2 regions of the Streptomyces sp. NPDC086766 genome follow, and region 2 is predicted to be linked to the other one. Evidence: riboswitches for the same ligand, from Rfam matches in the RefSeq annotation. Region 2 holds a riboswitch; the other holds the start of a gene.
What was found. A riboswitch is a leader RNA that binds a small molecule or an ion and turns the genes downstream of it on or off. The one in region 2 is predicted to bind cobalamin.

Region 1 (8,840 bases), on a different contig from region 2:
CCTTCGACGAACTCGCCACCGGGCGCCCCGCCCACCTCGCCACCGACCTGCGGCTCAGGCTCACCGAGGCACAGCGCGCCCTCGCCGCCGGGGAGACCGGCAAGGCGGCCGAGAGCTACGCGCGGCTGCTCGCGGAGGCCGAGGAGCACGAACTCGCCGACGTCCGGGCGGAGGCCCTGCTGGGGCTCGGCGAGTGCGCCCTGGAGACCGGTGAACTGGAGGCCGGGCGGCAGCACTTCGAGCGGTCCGAGCGGGCCCTCGCCGACGCGCCGCTGCCCGCCCGCGTGCCCGCCCTGCGCGGCCGCGCCGTCTCCCACTACCTGGCCGGCGAACTCCGGTACGCCGTCTACCTCCTCGAATCCACCCTCGACGAACTCAACCGCGGCGGACTGCACGACCCGGACGCGCTGCTCCTGCTGTACGCCAGCGTGATCGGGCCGTACATGGACATGGGGGCGCACGCGCGGGCGGCGCAGGCGGCGGAGTTCGCGCTGGCCCTCGCCCCGCAGGCGGGCGACCCGGCGCTGGTGGCCCGGATGCACCGCTCGGTCGCCCGCACCCTGCTGGCCGAGGGCCGGGTCGCCGAGGCCGACGCGTCGCTCGCCAAGGCCGCCGAGCTCTACCGTCGCCTCCAGCTGCGCACCGAACTGGCCAAATGCCACTGGATGCGCGGCTACGTCTGCGCGCAGAACGGCGAACTGGAGCGTGCCGAGGAGGAGTTGCGCTCCGCGAAGGCCATGCTGTCGGCCCGGCGGGCGGCGCTCTACACCAGTCAGGTCGTGGTCGAGCTGGCCGATGTGCTGCACCGGCGCGGCAGGTCGGAGGAGGCCGCGGCGCTGCTGCTCGACGTCCTCGGCGACCTCTCCTCCGAGCGCGGCGCCGTCCACGCGGCCGCCGCGCACCGACTGCTCGGCATCATCGCGGAGGACGCACGCGACACCGAGGCAGCCGAGGAGCACTACGTCCGCGCGCTGAGCCTCCTGGAGCGGGCGGGCGCGGCCGGCGACCTGGCCGACCTGTGCCGCCTCCTCGGCGACCTGCTGCGCCGCACCGGCCGCGTCGAGGCCGCCCTGGACGCCTACCGCACCGGCCTGGGCCACCGCACGGCCCCCGGCACCACCACTCTGGGCCCGGCGCCCGCCCAGCCGCTCCTGTGAGGGGGGCTCACCCCTCTCAGGCCTGCACCCGCGCCCGCCGGCGGATCTCCGCCAGACGCTGGGCGCCCCGCTGGGCCGTCTGCGCGGTGGCGTCGGACGAGATGCCGCCGAGGGCGCCGTCGGTGAGGGTGATCGCGGTACCGCCGACCCGCACCGCGGCCACGTCCAGGGTGAGCACGGTCCGGTCGCCGTCGGAGTTCCTGCCGGTCAGCACCACCCGCAGCCCCTGGCGGGCGTCGCCGACGGCCGGCAGTCCGAGATCGGTGACCTCCACCTGCTGCGTGCCGGCCCGGGTGGTCGTCGCCGTGAACTGTGCGCAGGTCTTCGGCAGCTTCTTCAGCCAGGCCAGGGACCGGTCCACGTCCGCCGCCGGGCGGTCGAGGACCTGGTAGCGCAGCTGGGCCGCGTCGTCGCCGTTGTCGAAGGCGGCGACCGCGTGCGTCCCGGTCGGCGTGCCGAGCGGCTCGTCGGCGTAGAGGGCGTCGAGCAGACGCTGGCAGTCGGGTGTCCCGGTGCTCGCCTTGAGCAGTCCGTCCCGCCAGGTCGCGACGCCCTCGGTGGGCGCCCACGGCGACCCCAGGTCGGCCTGGGTGAGCAGGGCTGCCTGCGCCTGTGCGGCGGTCAGCGCGGACCCGGCCGCGGACGCGGCGGGCGTGCGGGTGTCCGGCGCCGTCACCGGGGGCGGTTCGGCCTTCCCGATGCCCCCGGCCGTGCAGGCGGCCGTGATCCCCAGGGCAGCGGCGAGGACCGTGGTCACCACGGTCGAGGTGGAGAGGGCGGGGGCCGGGAAGCGGGGCATGGCGGTGCCTCCAGACGTGCGGATGCGAGGGGCGTGGCTCAGTTCACGGCACCACCGGTGGCGCCCCCGCACCACCGAGCCGGGCCGTCCGGGTGATCGTTCGGGCGGAACTCCGCCGGGTCGGCGGCCGCCCCGCCGTGACCGAGCCGGCCGCGGCGCGCGTGCCCCGGCCCGTGCTGTCGCCGAGTGGCGCATAGGGTCGGTGCGACGGAAGGAGCCCGCCGTGACCGGTCAGCCCGTCCCCGTGGTGATCGACTGCGACACCGGCGTCGACGACGCCCTGGCCCTGCTGTTCGCCGTACGCCATCCGGGTCTCGACCTGCGTGCGGTCACCTGTGTCGCCGGGAACACGGACGTGGACCAGGTGGTGCGCAACACCCTGACCGTCCTGGAGCAGGCGGGCGCCGGCGACGTGCCCGTCGCGCGCGGCGCCCGGCGCCCGCTGATCGAGCCGGCCCGCGGCGCGCACCACGTGCACGGCCGGGACGGCATGGGCGACCTCGGCCTGCCCGCGCCGCGCCGCCGTCCCGTCGACGTGGACGCGGTGGCGCTGCTCCGGCGCGAGATCCTGGTGTCCGACCGTCCGGTCACCCTGGTCCCGACGGCCCCGCTGACGAACATCGCCCTGCTGCTGCGCACCCATCCGGAGGTGACGGGCAACATCGAGCGGATCGTGTTCATGGGCGGCGCGGTGGCCGCCGGGAACGCCACGGCGGTCGCCGAGTTCAACGTCTGGCACGATCCCGAGGCGGCGGCGATCCTGCTGACCGCCGAGGTGCCGATGACCATGTACGGCCTCGACGTGTTCGAGCGGGTGGTCGTCCCGGCGGCGGACGTACGGCGGCTGCGGGAGAGCGCGGAGCCCGGCGCCCGGCTGGCCGGGCGGCTGCTGTCCCACCGCGACCCGGCGACCTACCAGGCCCCCTCCGACGCCCTCGGCGACGTCTGCGGCGGCCTCGGCGACGCGGGTGCGGTCTGCTCGGTCGCCGACCCGGCGGGACTGGCCACCCAACGCCTGCCGGTGGAGGTGAACCTCGCGCCGGGCCCGGCCCGCGGGCAGACGGTCGTCGACCGCCGCCCGCGGCCGGGCGAGGCGGAGCTGCACGGCGAGATGCGCGAACAGCCGCTGGTGGACGTGGCCCTGGACGTCGACGTCGAGCGCTACGTGAAGCTGTATCTCACGACCGTCGAGAACGAGGCCCGGGCGGGGGCTAGTTGAGGTCGGCCGCCCATCGCTGCTCGACCTTGGCCACCTTCCAGTACGACAGCGCCGCCGCCCACACCACGACGAACAGGCCCACGATGACGTAGCCGACGTTGTCCAGGTCCAGCCCGGCGATCCAGCCGGTCACGTCGTCGCGCAGGTCGAGCTTGTCGTGCAGCACGCCGACCAGCTCGATGGTGCCGATGAAGAAGGCGACGGCGATCGACAGGCCGGTGATGGTGAGGTTGTAGAACACCTTGCGGACGGGGTTGGAGAACGCCCACTGGTAGGCGAAGTTCATGAACGTGCCGTCGAGGGTGTCGAACAGGCTCATGCCCGCGGCGAACAGCAGGGGCAGGCACAGGATCGCGTACCAGGGCAGCCCGGCCGCCGCCCCCGAGCCCGCCATCACCATCAGCGTGACCTCGGTGGCCGTGTCGAAGCCGAGGCCGAACAGGAAGCCCAGCGGGAACATCTGGCCGGGACGGCTGACGGACCTGGTCAGCCGGCCGAGGACGCGGTTCATGAACCCGCGGGAGTCCAGGTGCTCTTCGAGCTCCCGCTCGTCGTAGGTGCCCGCCCGCATCGCCCGGAAGACCTTGAGGATGCCGATCAGGGCGACCAGGTTGAGGGCCGCGATCAGGTAGAGGAACGTGCCCGAGACGGTCGTCCCCATGAAGCCGAGGACCTGGTGGGTGCGCGAGCCCTGGTCCATGACCTTTCCGGCGAGCTGGGTGCCGCCCGCGATCAGCACGGCGAGCACGACGACCACACTGGAGTGGCCCAGCGCGAACCAGAAGCCGACCGACACCGGCCGCTTGCCGTCGGCCATCAGCTTGCGGGTGGTGTTGTCGATGGCGGCGATGTGGTCGGCGTCGAAGGCGTGCCGCATGCCGAGGGTGTAGGCGGTGACGCCGAGGCCGATGCCGAAGGCCTGGGAGCCGACCTCGTAGTGCCCGGGCACGACGAGGAGGAACAGCACGCCGAAGGCCACGACATGCAGCACGGCGATGACGGCCATCAGGCCGGCGGTCTTGAGGGTGTCCTCCCGGCGCCAGCGGAAGGACGGCGTCGGGGCAGGGTCGGGCAGGGTCATCCGGTATCACGCTCCAGCACCTCGTGGATCACTTCGTGAGCTGCCGTGGCCGGTCTCCTGGCTTACGGGTCGTGCGTCCGCCGTCCCTGCCTTCCCGGTCGTGCGACCAGTGGCCCGGCGTGAGCCGGACGGAACGGGAACTCCCCGATCACAGTGGCGAGGGCCGCTCCGGCATGGGCCCCTGAAGGGCCGTCACCGGCTTCCCGAACACCACGGCCCGCCCACCGTAGGGCCGTGAGCGGTTCCCTGCATAGCTGCGCACCTGGGCAGGTATGGAAGATCACACGGGGCGCCTGCGAGGATGACGCCATGCATCTCGTCCCCGCGGACCGCGCAGACCGCCGCACGATCGACGGCCACCGGGTGTGCGACGCCATCGCCGCGATCGGCGATGCCGGCCACGTCCGTGCCTGGGCCGACCGCTTCTCCCTGCTCGCCGACCCCAAGCGGCTCGCCCTGCTGCTGGCGCTGCACCGCACCGGCCCGCTCGCCGTCTCCGACCTCGCGATCGCCACGGGCATGAACGATCCGGCCGTCTCACAGGCCCTGCGGCTGCTGCGCGCGGCGGGGGCCGTCGAGGGCGACAAGGAGGGGCGCGTGGTGCGCTACCGGATCGTCGACCCGCAGGTGCGGCAGTTGCTGCAGCACTGCGTGGCCGACACGGGCCGCCCCGGCCCCCGCTGATCCGGCGCGGGCCGCCCCGGCGCGCCCTTGTGTGAGGTGCGGTGATCCGGCGTGCGCCGACCCGCTTCCGTCGATCCGGCGTGCGCCGGTCCGGCGCGGGCGCGTGCCGCCCGGCGAGCCAACTCCCCGTGGTCCGTACGGGTTTCACTTTTCCGGCGAGGTGGACAGAGTCCTACGTGACGCTCGTACGCAGCCGAAGAGGAGAAAGCGTGACCGACCGCACCACCACGCACGGCTCCCCGCCCGACCTCTCGTCCCGCGACCCCGACTGGTGGCGGCAGGCCGTCGTCTACCAGGTCTACCCCCGCAGCTTCGCCGACGCCGACGGCGACGGACTCGGCGACATCCGGGGCATCACCCAGCGGCTGAACCACCTCGCCGCGCTCGGCGTCGACGCCCTGTGGCTCAGCCCCTTCTACCCCTCCGAACTGGCCGACGGCGGCTACGACGTCGCCGACCACCGGGACGTCGACCCGCGCCTGGGCACCCTCGCCGACTTCGACGCCATGGTCGCCGAGGCGCACCGGCTGGGCCTGAAGGTGATCGCCGACATCGTGCCCAACCACACCTCGCGGCAGCACCGCTGGTTCGAGGAGGCGCTGCGGTCCGGCCCCGGATCCCCGGCCCGGGACCGGTACGTCTTCCGCGACGGCCGGGGTGAGCACGGAGAACTCCCGCCCACCGACTGGCAGTCCGTCTTCGGCGGCAGCGCGTGGCGGCGGGTGCCCGACGGGCAGTGGTACCTGCACCTCTTCGCACCCGAGCAGCCCGACCTGAACTGGCAGAACGAGGAGGTCCGCGCCGACTTCCGCACCACGCTGCGGTTCTGGTCCGACCGCGGGGTCGACGGCTTCCGCGTGGACGTCGCGCACGCCCTGGTCAAGGACCTCGACGAGCCGCTGCGGGACCTCGGGGACATCGGCGCCACCGGCGAGGACGCGCTGCTGCGGGTACCGCCCGGCAGCCACCCCTACTACGACCGGGACGAGGTGCACGAGGTCTACCGGGACTGGCGGAAGATCTTCGACGCCTACACCCCGCCGCGCACGGCGGTCGCCGAGGCCTGGGTGCCGGGCGACCGGCGTGCGCTGTACGCCCGCCCGGACGAACTCGGCCAGGCCTTCAACTTCGAGTACCTGCAGAGCGGATGGGACGCCGACGAGCTGCGCCGGGTCATCACCGAGTCGCTGCGCACCGCGCGCGCCGCGGGGGCGTTGGCCACCTGGGTGCTGTCCAACCACGACGTCGTCCGGCACACCTCCCGTCTGATGCTTCCGCCCGGCACCGACGGCAACGCCTGGCTGCTGTCCGGCGGCCGCGCCCCGGCGGTCGACGCGGCGGCGGGGCTGCGCCGGGCCCGCGCGGCGACGCTGCTGATGCTCGCCCTGCCCGGTTCGGCCTACGTCTACCAGGGCGAGGAACTCGGCCTGCCCGAGGTGGCCGACCTGCCCACGGAGGTGCTCCAGGACCCGATCTGGGAGCAGACCGGGCGTGTCCGCAAGGGCCGCGACGGCTGCCGGGTGCCGCTGCCGTGGACGACCGGCGGACCGTCGTTCGGCTTCGGCGCGGGCGCCGCCTGGCTGCCGCAGCCGGACGGCTTCGCCGCGTACGCCGTCGAGGCGCAGGACGGGGCGGAGGGCTCGACCCTGGAGCTGTACCGCACGGCCCTGCGGCTGCGCCGCAAGCTGCTGGAGGGCGAGTCGCTGACCTGGGCGGAGGACGCCCCGGCCGGGGTGCTGCGGTTCGCCCGGTCCGAGGGCTGGCGCTGTGTCACCAACCTGTCGGACCGGCCGGTCGCGCTGCCGGCGGGCGAGGTGCTGCTGAGCAGCGGCCCGCTCGACGACGGCCGGCTGGGCCCGGACACGACCGTCTGGCTCGGTCCGGGCCTCTCCGTGGGCTGATCCGGGGAAGGGAGCTGGTTCTCATCCCACCGTCGGGCTCGGGGCGCCGTTCTGGCCGGGGTTCTCGCCCGGCAGGACCGGCGGCCTGGTGGTGCTGTTCACCGGTGGGGTGAGGACGACCTCGGGCTGGCCCGCGGGCGGGGGCGGCGGGGTCAGGTCCGTGTCGGGCAGCTGCGGCGGGGTGGTCTGCTGGAAGAGGACCTGGTCGAAGTCGACCAGGCCGGTCTGCTCCATGACCGTGATGTGGTCCAGCACCGTGTCGTTGGCCTGGTCGGCCAGGGTCCGCACCAGGGTGTTCTTCGTCGTCGAGCGGATCTTCGCGATCGTGTTGAAGATCGAGCCGTGCGTGACGCGCAGGATGTTGGCGAAGTCCGTGTCGAACTGCTTGCCCTGGTCCGCGGCCAGCTTGTTGACGAAGCCCTGCTGCTGGGGGCTGGCCACGTTGGGGATCGCGATGTTGAGCATGGGAGCGATCTTGCGGCAGCTGGCGTCCAGGGCCGCGTGCCCGTCGATCAGGTGCTTGCTCGCGGTGATGACCGCGTTGCTCTGCCCCTTCTTCAGCCCCATCTGCCCGACGGGGTACTCCCACAGCCCGGCCGCGCGCACCTTGACCACGAAGTCGCGATCCCCTTCGGTCAGCGGCCCCCACTGCGTCTGGGCGATGACGCGCGAGGGGTCGGTGGAGACCTTGGTGACCCCGAGCATGGACGGATAGGCGAGCGCGACGAGGGTCAGGCTGAGAGCTCCGCCCACGAAGAGAGTTCCCGTCGCGTTCCGCGAAAAGCGCACCGTGCCTCCTGCCCGGTCGTGGATCCGCCGGCGGGCGGTTCGGACACCCAGGAGTACGGACGCGGGAGCGCGTGGCGCCTCTGGTTCGGGTAAAGAATGGGCAAAGCATGTACGCCTGTGGTCCGGGCGTGCCACCGCCCGGATGTGACCCGGGAGCGCTCGGGTTTTACTCGGCACAGGGGCCGATCGGGCCCGGGAGCGCGGGCCGCGGGGTTGCGGGAGGTGACCGGATGCCGACGGGCGACGGAAGGCCGGACACGTCCGCGGAGCCGGCGGAGGCGGCCGCGCTGCGGCGCCTTCTGGAGGAGCGCACCGCGGACCTGCAGCGGGTGAAGGCGGAGTACGACAACTACCGCAAGCGGGTGCGGCGGGACCGGCTGGCCGTGCGCGAGATCGCGGCGGCCAACGTGCTGCGCACCCTGCTGCCGGTGCTGGACGCCGTGGACCGGGCGAACGCGCACGAGCCGTCCACCCCGGGTCTGCGGGACATCGCCGGCACGCTCCGGGAAGGGCTCGGCGGCCTCGGCGTACGGACGTTCGGCGCGGTCGGCGACCCCTTCGACCCGGCGTGCCACGACGCCCTGGCGCACCACGTCTCCCCCGGCGCCGGCCCCCTCGTCTGCACGGCGGTCCTCCGCCCCGGCTACCGCCTCGGCGACCAGCTGCTCCGCCCGGCCCACGTCGAGGTGACGGGCCCCGCGCAGACCCCCGCCAAGCCGCCGATGACCTTACACGGAGCCAAGGTTGAGGGAATGTTGACCGCTTCCGGGGAGAGCCCTGAGGAGGGCCCGGCCTAGATTCGGCGCCATGCCCCCACAGCCCCCCGGCGTGCCCGCCGCGCTGCCCGTCCTGCCCTATCGCAAGCCCACCGAGGGCCGTGACTACTGGGTGCTGGACGACGTCCTGCCCGACGCGGAGGCCGTACGGCAGCGGTGCCTGACCAGGGACGATTGGGTCAAGGGCCACCCGTACACCGCGGAGAGCTGGCCCGGGATGCGGACGATGCCCGGCCTGGAGCCCCCCGAGCTGGCCCGCGTCGAACGGCTGGTCAAGAAGGCCACCGGCGCGCGGGAGCTGTGGGTGCAGCGGGCGCCCGGCGGCGGCACCCTCAACCACAACTGCGTCCAGGTCGTCGGCGAGGGCGAGAGCGAGCCCCGGCCGCACACCGACTCCCGTGCCCTGTGCCGGTACGCGGCCGTGCTCTACCTCA
Region 2 (8,840 bases):
GCGGCGTCGGCCCAGCGGGCGACGCGGGCCGCTCCCGCCAGGCGGGAGCGTGCCATTCCGGCCAGCTCGGCGGGTGCCGGGGTGCCCTCCGGGGGGCGCGGTGCGGGGCGGCGCGTGCGCCGCTGGTTCACGGCTCGGGGGGCGGCGGCCAGGGGCCGCGGGCGGACGAGTCGAAGCCTTGAGTCGCGCGGGATACGGGACGTCACGGGTGCAGTCTTCCGGTTGACGGTCCGAAAACCCAAACGGAATGTCACCAGGGGCGACGGGGATGGCCAACGCACCCGGTCTCACCGGGCCCGACGAGGCGTGATCAAGCCAGCGGTACGCCCCGGAACGGAACCGCCGGGACCGCCGCGCGGACAGCCGCCGGGACGCCCCCGCGCGCCCCGCGTCCACACTCCGGGCACACCGTCCCCACTCGTCGTCCACGCCCGCGCAGCCGCCGGTGCACGGGCAGCGCGGCCCCCTGCGGGCGGGCGGGCCTCCGGCGGCCTCTCCCGCTCGCCGGCGCCTCTCCCGCTCGCCGAAGCCTCTCCCGTTCGCCGACCGCCTGCCCGTGCTCCTGACGCGTCCGCCGCTCCGCCGGACCGGGAACGCCCGGGCGGGAGTTGGTGGCCCATGTCACATGAGAAGAGGTCAGGACCTGTCACATGAGGGGCGTCAGGAAGCGCCGCAGCGCCTCCTCGTAGCCCTCCGGGTCGGCGTTCCACATGGCGCCGTGCGGGGCCTGGGAGACCGTCTGCAGGGTGACGAGGTCGGGGCGGCGGGCGGCGAGGCGGCGGGAGGGCTGCCAGGGGGCCACGGTGTCGTCCGGGCCGTGGAAGATCATCGTCGGCACCTCGAGCCGGGCCGGGTCGGTCACGTCGGCGCGGCGGTCGCCGGAGAGCCCGGTGCGCCCCTGGGCGGCGCGCACCGCGAGCGGCAGCAGCGCGGCCGGGGTGTGCCGCGCGGTGGCCAGGGCCCGCAGCGTCGCCTCCCAGTCGAGCACCGGCGAGTCCAGCACCAGCCCGGAGACGCGGTCGCGCAGGCCCGAGTGGGCCGCGGCGCGCAGGGCCATGGTGGCGCCGGTGGACCAGCCGTACAGGATGACGCGCTCGGCGCCGTACCGGACGGCGTAGCGGATCGCCGCGTCCAGGTCGCGCCACTCGGTCTCGCCGAGGTGGTTGAGGCCGTCCGGGGAGCGGGGCGCGCCGAGGTCGCCGCGGTAGGCGATGTCGAGCACCGGGAAGCGGCGGCGGTGCAGGAAGCCCATGAGGTTCATGGGGAGTTCGCGGGTGGCGCCCAGGCCGTGCACCGTGATGACCCAGGTGTCGCGGACGCCGGGCACGAACCACGCGGGGAGGGGGCCGAGTTCGCCGGGGACGTCGATGTCGGCGTGGTCGAGGCCGAGGGCGGAGTCCGGGTTGCCGACGTGCACGTTCGGGGTGAGCCAGACCTTGTCGTGGGTGCGCAGGGTGCCGTGGGTGACGCGTTCCAGGCGGCGCACGACGGCGTCGGCGCGGTGCGGTGCGGTCGGCAGCACCGGGCCGACGACGGCGTGCGAGCCGTCGCCGGACAGGCCGTAGATGCCGGGGCGCAGGGAGGCGAGGTCGCGGGTGAGGGTGATCCGGCCCGGCGCCGTGCCGTGCACGGTGAGCCGCGGCTCGGTGGGCAGCGGTCGGCCCGGGGGCGCCTTGAGCGCGGCGTCGCTGGCGAGCCGCCCGGCGGCGATGCCGGCCGCGCCGGCCGCCAGGGCCACGGTGACGGCCGCGGCCGTCGCTTTGACTGAGCGCACGGGTCCAGTGTCCTGGCGCGCCGGGCCACCGGCCAGCGGGAGGAAGGGTCGGGGTGACATGTCCTGCGGGTTCCAGGAAACAGCGGCTTTCATCCCTGCGAGGGCCTACCTCCGCTGTCCGTACCCCCGCAGCCGCTCCTGCGCCTGTGCCAGTTGCTCCGGTGACAGCAGGGAGGGGGCCAGTCCCGGCACGGAGGACGCGGTCAGCCACAGACGGCACATCCATTCCAGCTGGGCGGTGCGGTCGTAGGCCTGGTCGAGGGTGGCGCCGTGGGTGACGGTGCCGTGGTTCTGGAGCAGGCAGCCGGAACGGCCGTCGAGGGCGCGCAGCATGTTTTCGGCCAGTTCCTCGGTGCCGTAGGTCGCGTAGGGGGCGACCCGGACGGGGCCGCCGAGGGCGCCGGCCATGTAGTGGATCAGGGGCAGCTCGGTCACGAGCGTCGAGACGGCGGTGGCGTGCACGGCGTGGGTGTGGACGACCGCGCCCGCGTCGGTGGTGCGGTGGATCGCGAGGTGCAGGGGCAGTTCACTGGTCGGCACCAGGGTGCCGAGCACCTGCCGGCCGTCGAGGCCGACACCGGTCACGTCGTCCGGCGTGAGCCGGTCGTAGGGCACGCCCGACGGGGTGACCAGCACGGTGTCCCCGACGCGCACCGACACGTTGCCGGAGGTGCCGACGACCAGGCCCTCGGCCGCCGTGCGGCGGGCGGTGGCGACCAGCGCCTCCCAGGCGCGGGCCTCCTCGGCACGCACGCCCCTCCCCTTCCCCTGGTCCCGCTTCTGCTCAGCCATGACGCGATCCTGCCAGGCGGCGGCCCGCCCGGCCGGGATGGCCGGAATCCCCTCCCCGGCACGCGGCGTACGGTGGAGCGCGGACCCTCTTTTACGGACACCCTGAGGACCGTCTCAGTTCATCTTCCGTTCACCCTGGTTACGTACGTTCGACCAGCCAATGACCTCGAACGATTGCCTGGGTAAATGGAAAGCTTCTCGCTGATCCTCGCGATTGTGGTAATAACCGCACTCGCGTTCGATTTCACGAACGGTTTCCACGACACCGCCAACGCGATGGCCACGACCATCTCCACCGGTGCACTCAAGCCCAAGGTCGCGGTGGCTCTGTCCGCCGCGCTCAACCTGGTGGGCGCCTTCCTCTCCGTGGAGGTCGCGAACACGATCTCCAAGGGTCTCGTCGACGAGACCGGCATCCGTCCCGAGGTCATCTTCGCCGCCCTGGTCGGCGCGATCCTCTGGAACCTGGTGACCTGGCTCGTCGGTCTCCCGTCCAGTTCCTCGCACGCCCTGATGGGCGGCCTGATCGGCGCCGCCGTCGCCTCGGCCGGCCTCGGCGCGGTCCACGGCGACGTGCTCGTCACCAAGGTGCTGCTGCCCGCCGTCGCCGCCCCGGTGGTCGCCGGCCTCGCGGCGATGCTCTCGACCCGGCTGAGCTACGCGCTGGGCGGGAAGTCGAACGGCAAGGCCGCCGACAAGGGCCACCGCGCGGGCCAGATCGCCTCCGCGGGCCTGGTCTCGCTGGCCCACGGCACCAACGACGCGCAGAAGACGATGGGTGTCATCACCCTCGCCCTGATCGCCGGCGGTGCCATCGCCCCGGGTTCCAACCCTCCCACCTGGGTCATCCTGTCCGCGGGTCTCGCCATCGCGCTCGGCACCTACATCGGCGGCTGGCGCATCATCCGCACCATGGGCAAGGGCCTGACCGAGCTGGAGCCGCAGCAGGGCTTCGCCGCCCAGACCAGCGCGGCCACCGCCATCCTGGCCTCCTCCCACCTCGGCTTCTCCCTCTCCACCACCCACGTCGTCTCCGGCTCGGTGATGGGCGCGGGCCTCGGCCGCAAGGGCGGCGTCGTCCGCTGGTCGACCGCGACCCGGATGCTCGTGGCCTGGGTGCTGACCCTCCCGGCCGCGGCCCTCGTGGGCGCCGGCGCGGAGGCCGTCACCGGCCTCGGCGACTGGGGCACCGCCGTGGTGGCCGTCTTCCTGGTGGTCTCCAGCGCCGTGATCTGGAAGCTGTCGCGCCGTGAGGTCGTCGACCACACCAACGTCAACCACACCGACGAGCCGGCCGGCGTGGTGACCCAGGCGATGGCCGCCGTGACCCCGCCCCCGGTGGGCGCCGTGGCGACCGAGACCGGCGCCCTCGCGGCCTCCGTCCCGGCGCAGGCCTCCGCCTCCGCCGACCGGGCGAACCCGCCCGCCGCCGTCTGAGCCCCGAGCACCCGGTTACAGAAGGAACATCACCATGAAGATCGACTGGGCAGCCATCGGCTCCGTCATCGGCGTGAGCCTCTCGGTCACGGTGGGCCTGGTGGCCCTGTTCACCCTCGGCATCGCGGGCCTGTCCCGCCGCGAGCGGGCCGCCGCCGAGGGCAGCGGCGGCGGGGCGGTCGCCGCCACCGGCGCGTACGTCTGCTTCGCGGCGTGCGCCGCCGCCGTGGCCTACGGCATCTACCTGATCATGGCCAAGTCCTGACCCCAGGCCCGGCCATCGCCCGGCCTCGGGGCAGTTCGTCGCCCGCCCGGTCCGCACCGCCCTCCTCGGCGGCGCGGACCGGGCGGGCTTTTTCCGTGCCGCCGCAGGCCGATGTGGGCCTCATCTCAGTCCCCCGGTGCAGGTCAAAGGCGAGTTGACGGGTGTTCGCGGGGCGTGGTGGACTGCCCACGCCAAGTACGGCAGCAGGAGAGGAAGCCGGTGCGAATCCGGCGCGGTCCCGCCACTGTCACCGGGGAATGAACTTCCCGGAAGCCAGGAACTCTCGCCGCCGGTCTCGTCGAACCAGGGCGTGGACACCCTGAGTGAGGACATATCGCCATGCGCGGCTCCCATCCGAGGTTCACCAGCGACGTCCCGCCCGCCCCCGCGGTCGGCTGAGGCGATGGGTGCCGACCGCGTCTTCGCGTACGGCGCCGCCGCCGGCCTCCTCGGCGACCTGCTCCTCGGCGATCCGCGCCGCGGGCATCCGGTCGCCGCGTTCGGCCGCGCCGCCGCCGCCGTGGAATCCGTGCTGTGGCGTGACCACCGGGGCTGGGGGGCGCTGCACTCCGCCGTGTGCGTGGGCGGCACCGTGGCCTGCGCCGCGCTCGCCGCGTCCGCCGTACGCCGCTCCCCCACCGCCTCCACCGCCCTGACCGCCGCCGCCACCTGGTCCGTGCTCGGCGGGACCTCGCTCGCCCGGGAGGCGCGGGCCGTCGGGCGGGCCCTGGCGGCCGGGGACGTCGAGGCCGCCCGGACGCGGCTGCCCCATCTGTGCGGGCGGGACCCCGAGGCCCTGGACGCCGACGGGATCGCCCGCGCCGTCGTGGAGTCCGTCGCCGAGAACACCTCCGACGCCGTGGTGGGCGCCCTCACCTGGGGGGCTCTCGCCGGGGTGCCGGGGCTCCTCGGGTTCCGGGCCGTCAACACCCTGGACGCCATGGTCGGGCACAAGTCGCCGCGCCACGTGCGCTACGGCTGGGCCTCCGCGCGCCTGGACGACCTCGCCGGGTGGCCGGGGGCGCGGCTCACCGCCGTACTGGCGGCCGCGGCCGGGCCCGATCCGCGCGGCGCCGTCCGTGCCTGGCGGGCCGACGCCGGACGGCACCCGAGCCCCAACGCCGGCCCGGTCGAGGCCTCGTTCGCCGGGGCGCTCGGAGTGCGGCTCGGCGGCACCCTCGCGTACGGGGGGCGCGTTGAGCACCGGCCGGTGCTCAACGGACCGGGGCGCGCCGTCCGGGTGGGTGACATCGAACGGGCGGTACGGCTCTCCCGCCGGGTGGGCCTGCTCGCCCTGGGCGCCGGCGTGGCCGGACGGTTCGCGATGCGCGCCGTCCTCGCGAAGGGACGTGGGCGATGAACGGCGGGCTGCTCGTCGCCGGTACGACCTCCGACGCCGGGAAGAGCGTCGTCACCGCCGGGATCTGCCGGTGGCTGGTGCGGCAGGGGGTCAAGGTCGCGCCGTTCAAGGCGCAGAACATGTCCCTCAACTCGTTCGTGACGCGCGAGGGCGCCGAGATCGGGCGGGCGCAGGCCATGCAGGCCCAGGCGTGCCGGGTGGAGCCGACCGCGCTGATGAACCCCGTGCTGCTCAAGCCGGGCGGCGAGCAGAGCAGCCAGGTCGTGCTGCTCGGCAGGCCCGTCGGCGAGCTGAGCGCGCGCGGGTACCACGGCGGGCGGCAGCAGCGCCTGCTGGGCACGGTGCTGGACTGCCTCGCCGAACTGCGCGGCACGTACGACGCGGTGATCTGCGAGGGCGCCGGCAGCCCGGCCGAGATCAACCTGCGCCGCACCGACATCGTGAACATGGGCATCGCCCGCAACGCGCGGCTGCCCGTGCTCGTGGTCGGCGACATCGACCGCGGCGGCGTCTTCGCCTCCTTCTTCGGCACCGTCGCCCTGCTGTCGCCCGAGGACCAGGAGCTCGTCGCCGGGTTCCTGGTCAACAAGTTCCGCGGGGACGTCTCGCTGCTGGAGCCGGGCCTGGACATGCTGCACGGGCTGACCGGGCGGCGCAGTTACGGCGTGCTGCCGTTCCGGCACGGACTCGGCATCGACGAGGAGGACGGGATGGGGGTCCCCCCTGCTCGAACGCAGTTGAGAGCTTGGGGGAGGGTCTCCCTGCGGGGCGCGGTCCGGGAGTCCGCGGTGGCCCCTCCGCTCGGCGAGGACGTCCTGCGGGTCGCCGTCTGCGCCGTGCCGCTGATGTCCAACTTCACCGACGTGGACGCGCTGGCCGCCGAACCGGGCGTCGTGGTGCGGTTCGTGGACCGGCCCGAGGAACTCGCCGACGCGGACCTCGTCGTCGTCCCGGGCACCCGCGGCACGGTCCGCGCCCTGGAGTGGCTGCGCGAGCGGGGCCTGGCGGACGCGCTCGCCCGGCGCGCGGCCGAGGGCCGGCCGGTGCTCGGCGTCTGCGGCGGCTTCCAGCTCCTCGGCGAGCACATCGAGGACGAGGTCGAGAGCCGCCGCGGGCACGTCGACGGGCTCGGACTGCTGCCCGTGCGGGTGCGGTTCGCCCGCGAGAAGACCCTCGCCCGGCCCGTCGGCGAGGCGCTCGGCGAGCGGGTCGAGGGCTACGAGATCCACCACGGGGTCGCCGAGGTCACCGGCGGCGAACCCTTCCTGGACGGCTGCCGGGTGGGCGGCGTCTGGGGCACCCACTGGCACGGCTCGCTGGAGTCGGACGCCTTCCGGCGGGCCTTCCTGCGCGAGGTGGCGGCCGCCGCGGGCCGCCGCTTCGTCCCCGCCCCCGGCACCTCCTTCGCCGCGCTGCGCGAGGAGCAGCTCGACAAGCTCGGCGACCTGATCGAACAGCACGCGGACACGGACGCGCTGTGGCGGCTCATCGAGTCCGGCGCGCCGCAAGGACTGCCCTTCATCCCACCGGGAGCGCCCGCATGAGCACAGTGTTGTTGTTGTCGACCGCCGACACCGATCTGCTGGCGGCGCGGGCCTCCGGCGCCGCGTACCGGATCGGCAACCCGACCCGGGTCGACGTCGACACCGAACTGCCCGCCCTGCTCGACGGCGCGGACCTCGCCGTCGTACGCCTGCTCGGCGGCAGAAGGGCCTGGGAGGACGGACTCGACGCGCTGCGGGCGTCCGGCGTCCCGACCGTGCTGCTCGGCGGGGAGAGCGTGCCGGACGCGGAGCTGATGGCCGAGTCGTCGGCGCCGGCCGGAGTGGTCGCGGAAGCGCTGCGCTACCTCGTCGAGGGCGGGCCCGGCAACCTCGCCGAACTCGCCCGCTTCCTGTCCGACACGGTGCTGCTCACCGGGGAGGGCTTCGACGAGCCGCAGCGGATGCCCGAGTACGGCGTCCACGGCGACCGCCCCTCCGCCGCGGACCGCCCGACCGTGGGCGTGCTGTTCTACCGGGCCCACGAACTGAGCGGCAACACCGCCTTCGTGGACACCCTGTGCGACGCGATCGAGGCGCACGGCGCCAACGCCCTGCCGGTGTACTGCGGTTCGCTGCGCGGCGCTGACCCCGGGCTGTACGAGCTCCTCGGCCGCGCCGACGCCCTGGTCGCCACCGTGCTCGCCGCCGGCGGCACCCACGCCTCGCAGGCCTCCGCGGGCGGGGACGAGGAGTCCTGGGACGTCGGGGCACTGGCCGAGCTGGACGTGCCCGTGCTTCAGGGACTCTGCCTCACCTCCTCCCATGCCGCCTGGGAGGAGTCCGACGCCGCCCTGTCCCCCATGGACGCGGCGATGCAGGTCGCGATCCCCGAGTTCGACGGGCGCCTGATCACCGTGCCGTTCTCCTTCAAGGAGCAGGGCCCCGACGACGTCCCCGTGTACGTCGCCGACCCGGAGCGTGCCGCGCGCGTGGCCGGGATCGCCGTACGGCACGCGCGGCTGCGGCACAAGCCGAACGCGGAGAAGAGGCTCGCACTGGTCTTCACCGCCTACCCGACCAAGCACTCGCGCGTCGGCAACGCGGTCGGCCTCGACACCCCGGCCTCGGCGGTACGGGTCCTCGACGCCCTGCGGGACGCCGGGTACGCGCTCACCGACTACCCCGACAACGGCGACGAGCTGATCCACCGGCTCATCGAGGCGGGCGGCCACGACGTCGAGTGGCTGACGGAGGAGCAGCTCGCCGCCGCGCCCGCGCGCGTGCCGCTGGCCGGCTACCGCTCCTGGTTCGACGCGCTCGACCCGGAACTGCGGGCCGCGATGCTCGACGCGTGGGGCGAGCCGCCGGGCTCGCTGTACGTCGACGGCGACGACATCGTGCTCGCCTCCCTGCGGTTCGGGAACGTCGTCGTGATGATCCAGCCGCCCCGCGGCTTCGGGGAGAACCCCATCGCGATCTACCACGACCCCGACATGCCGCCGTCGCACCACTACATGGCGGCCTACCGCTGGCTGGAGAACTCCTTCGGCGCCGACGCGATCGTCCACATGGGCAAGCACGGCACGATGGAGTGGCTGCCGGGCAAGGGACTCGGGCTGAGCGGGGGCTGCGCGCCGGACGCCGTCCTCGGTGACCTGCCCCTGGTCTACCCCTTCATCGTCAACGACCCCGGCGAGGGCACCCAGGCCAAGCGGCGCGGCCACGCCA

Region 1: it holds a riboswitch for cobalamin, as region 2 does, so the genes downstream of both, ACIPM1_RS11910 (HoxN/HupN/NixA family nickel/cobalt transporter) here and ACIPM1_RS27280 (cobalamin biosynthesis protein) in region 2, are expected to answer to the same signal.

What each region holds. Positions count from the first base shown of each region.
Region 1 is NZ_JBIVBI010000005.1:270,988-279,827, reverse strand. It holds gene ACIPM1_RS11925 (tetratricopeptide repeat protein) at 1-1,157, shown strand, start outside; gene ACIPM1_RS11920 (hypothetical protein) at 1,174-1,956, opposite strand; gene ACIPM1_RS11915 (nucleoside hydrolase) at 2,180-3,175, shown strand; gene ACIPM1_RS11910 (HoxN/HupN/NixA family nickel/cobalt transporter) at 3,168-4,256, opposite strand; cobalamin riboswitch at 4,286-4,486, opposite strand; gene ACIPM1_RS11905 (metalloregulator ArsR/SmtB family transcription factor) at 4,566-4,940, shown strand; gene ACIPM1_RS11900 (glycoside hydrolase family 13 protein) at 5,150-6,841, shown strand; gene ACIPM1_RS11895 (DUF4142 domain-containing protein) at 6,863-7,594, opposite strand; gene grpE (nucleotide exchange factor GrpE) at 7,861-8,427, shown strand; gene ACIPM1_RS11885 (DUF6445 family protein) at 8,438-8,840, shown strand, end outside.
Region 2 is NZ_JBIVBI010000017.1:94,254-103,093, reverse strand. It holds gene ACIPM1_RS27305 (hypothetical protein) at 1-56, opposite strand, end outside; gene ACIPM1_RS27300 (alpha/beta hydrolase family protein) at 647-1,774, opposite strand; gene ACIPM1_RS27295 (class II aldolase/adducin family protein) at 1,880-2,566, opposite strand; gene ACIPM1_RS27290 (anion permease) at 2,753-4,003, shown strand; gene ACIPM1_RS27285 (hypothetical protein) at 4,038-4,268, shown strand; cobalamin riboswitch at 4,429-4,572, shown strand; gene ACIPM1_RS27280 (cobalamin biosynthesis protein) at 4,672-5,628, shown strand; gene ACIPM1_RS27275 (cobyric acid synthase) at 5,625-7,172, shown strand; gene cobN (cobaltochelatase subunit CobN) at 7,169-8,840, shown strand, end outside.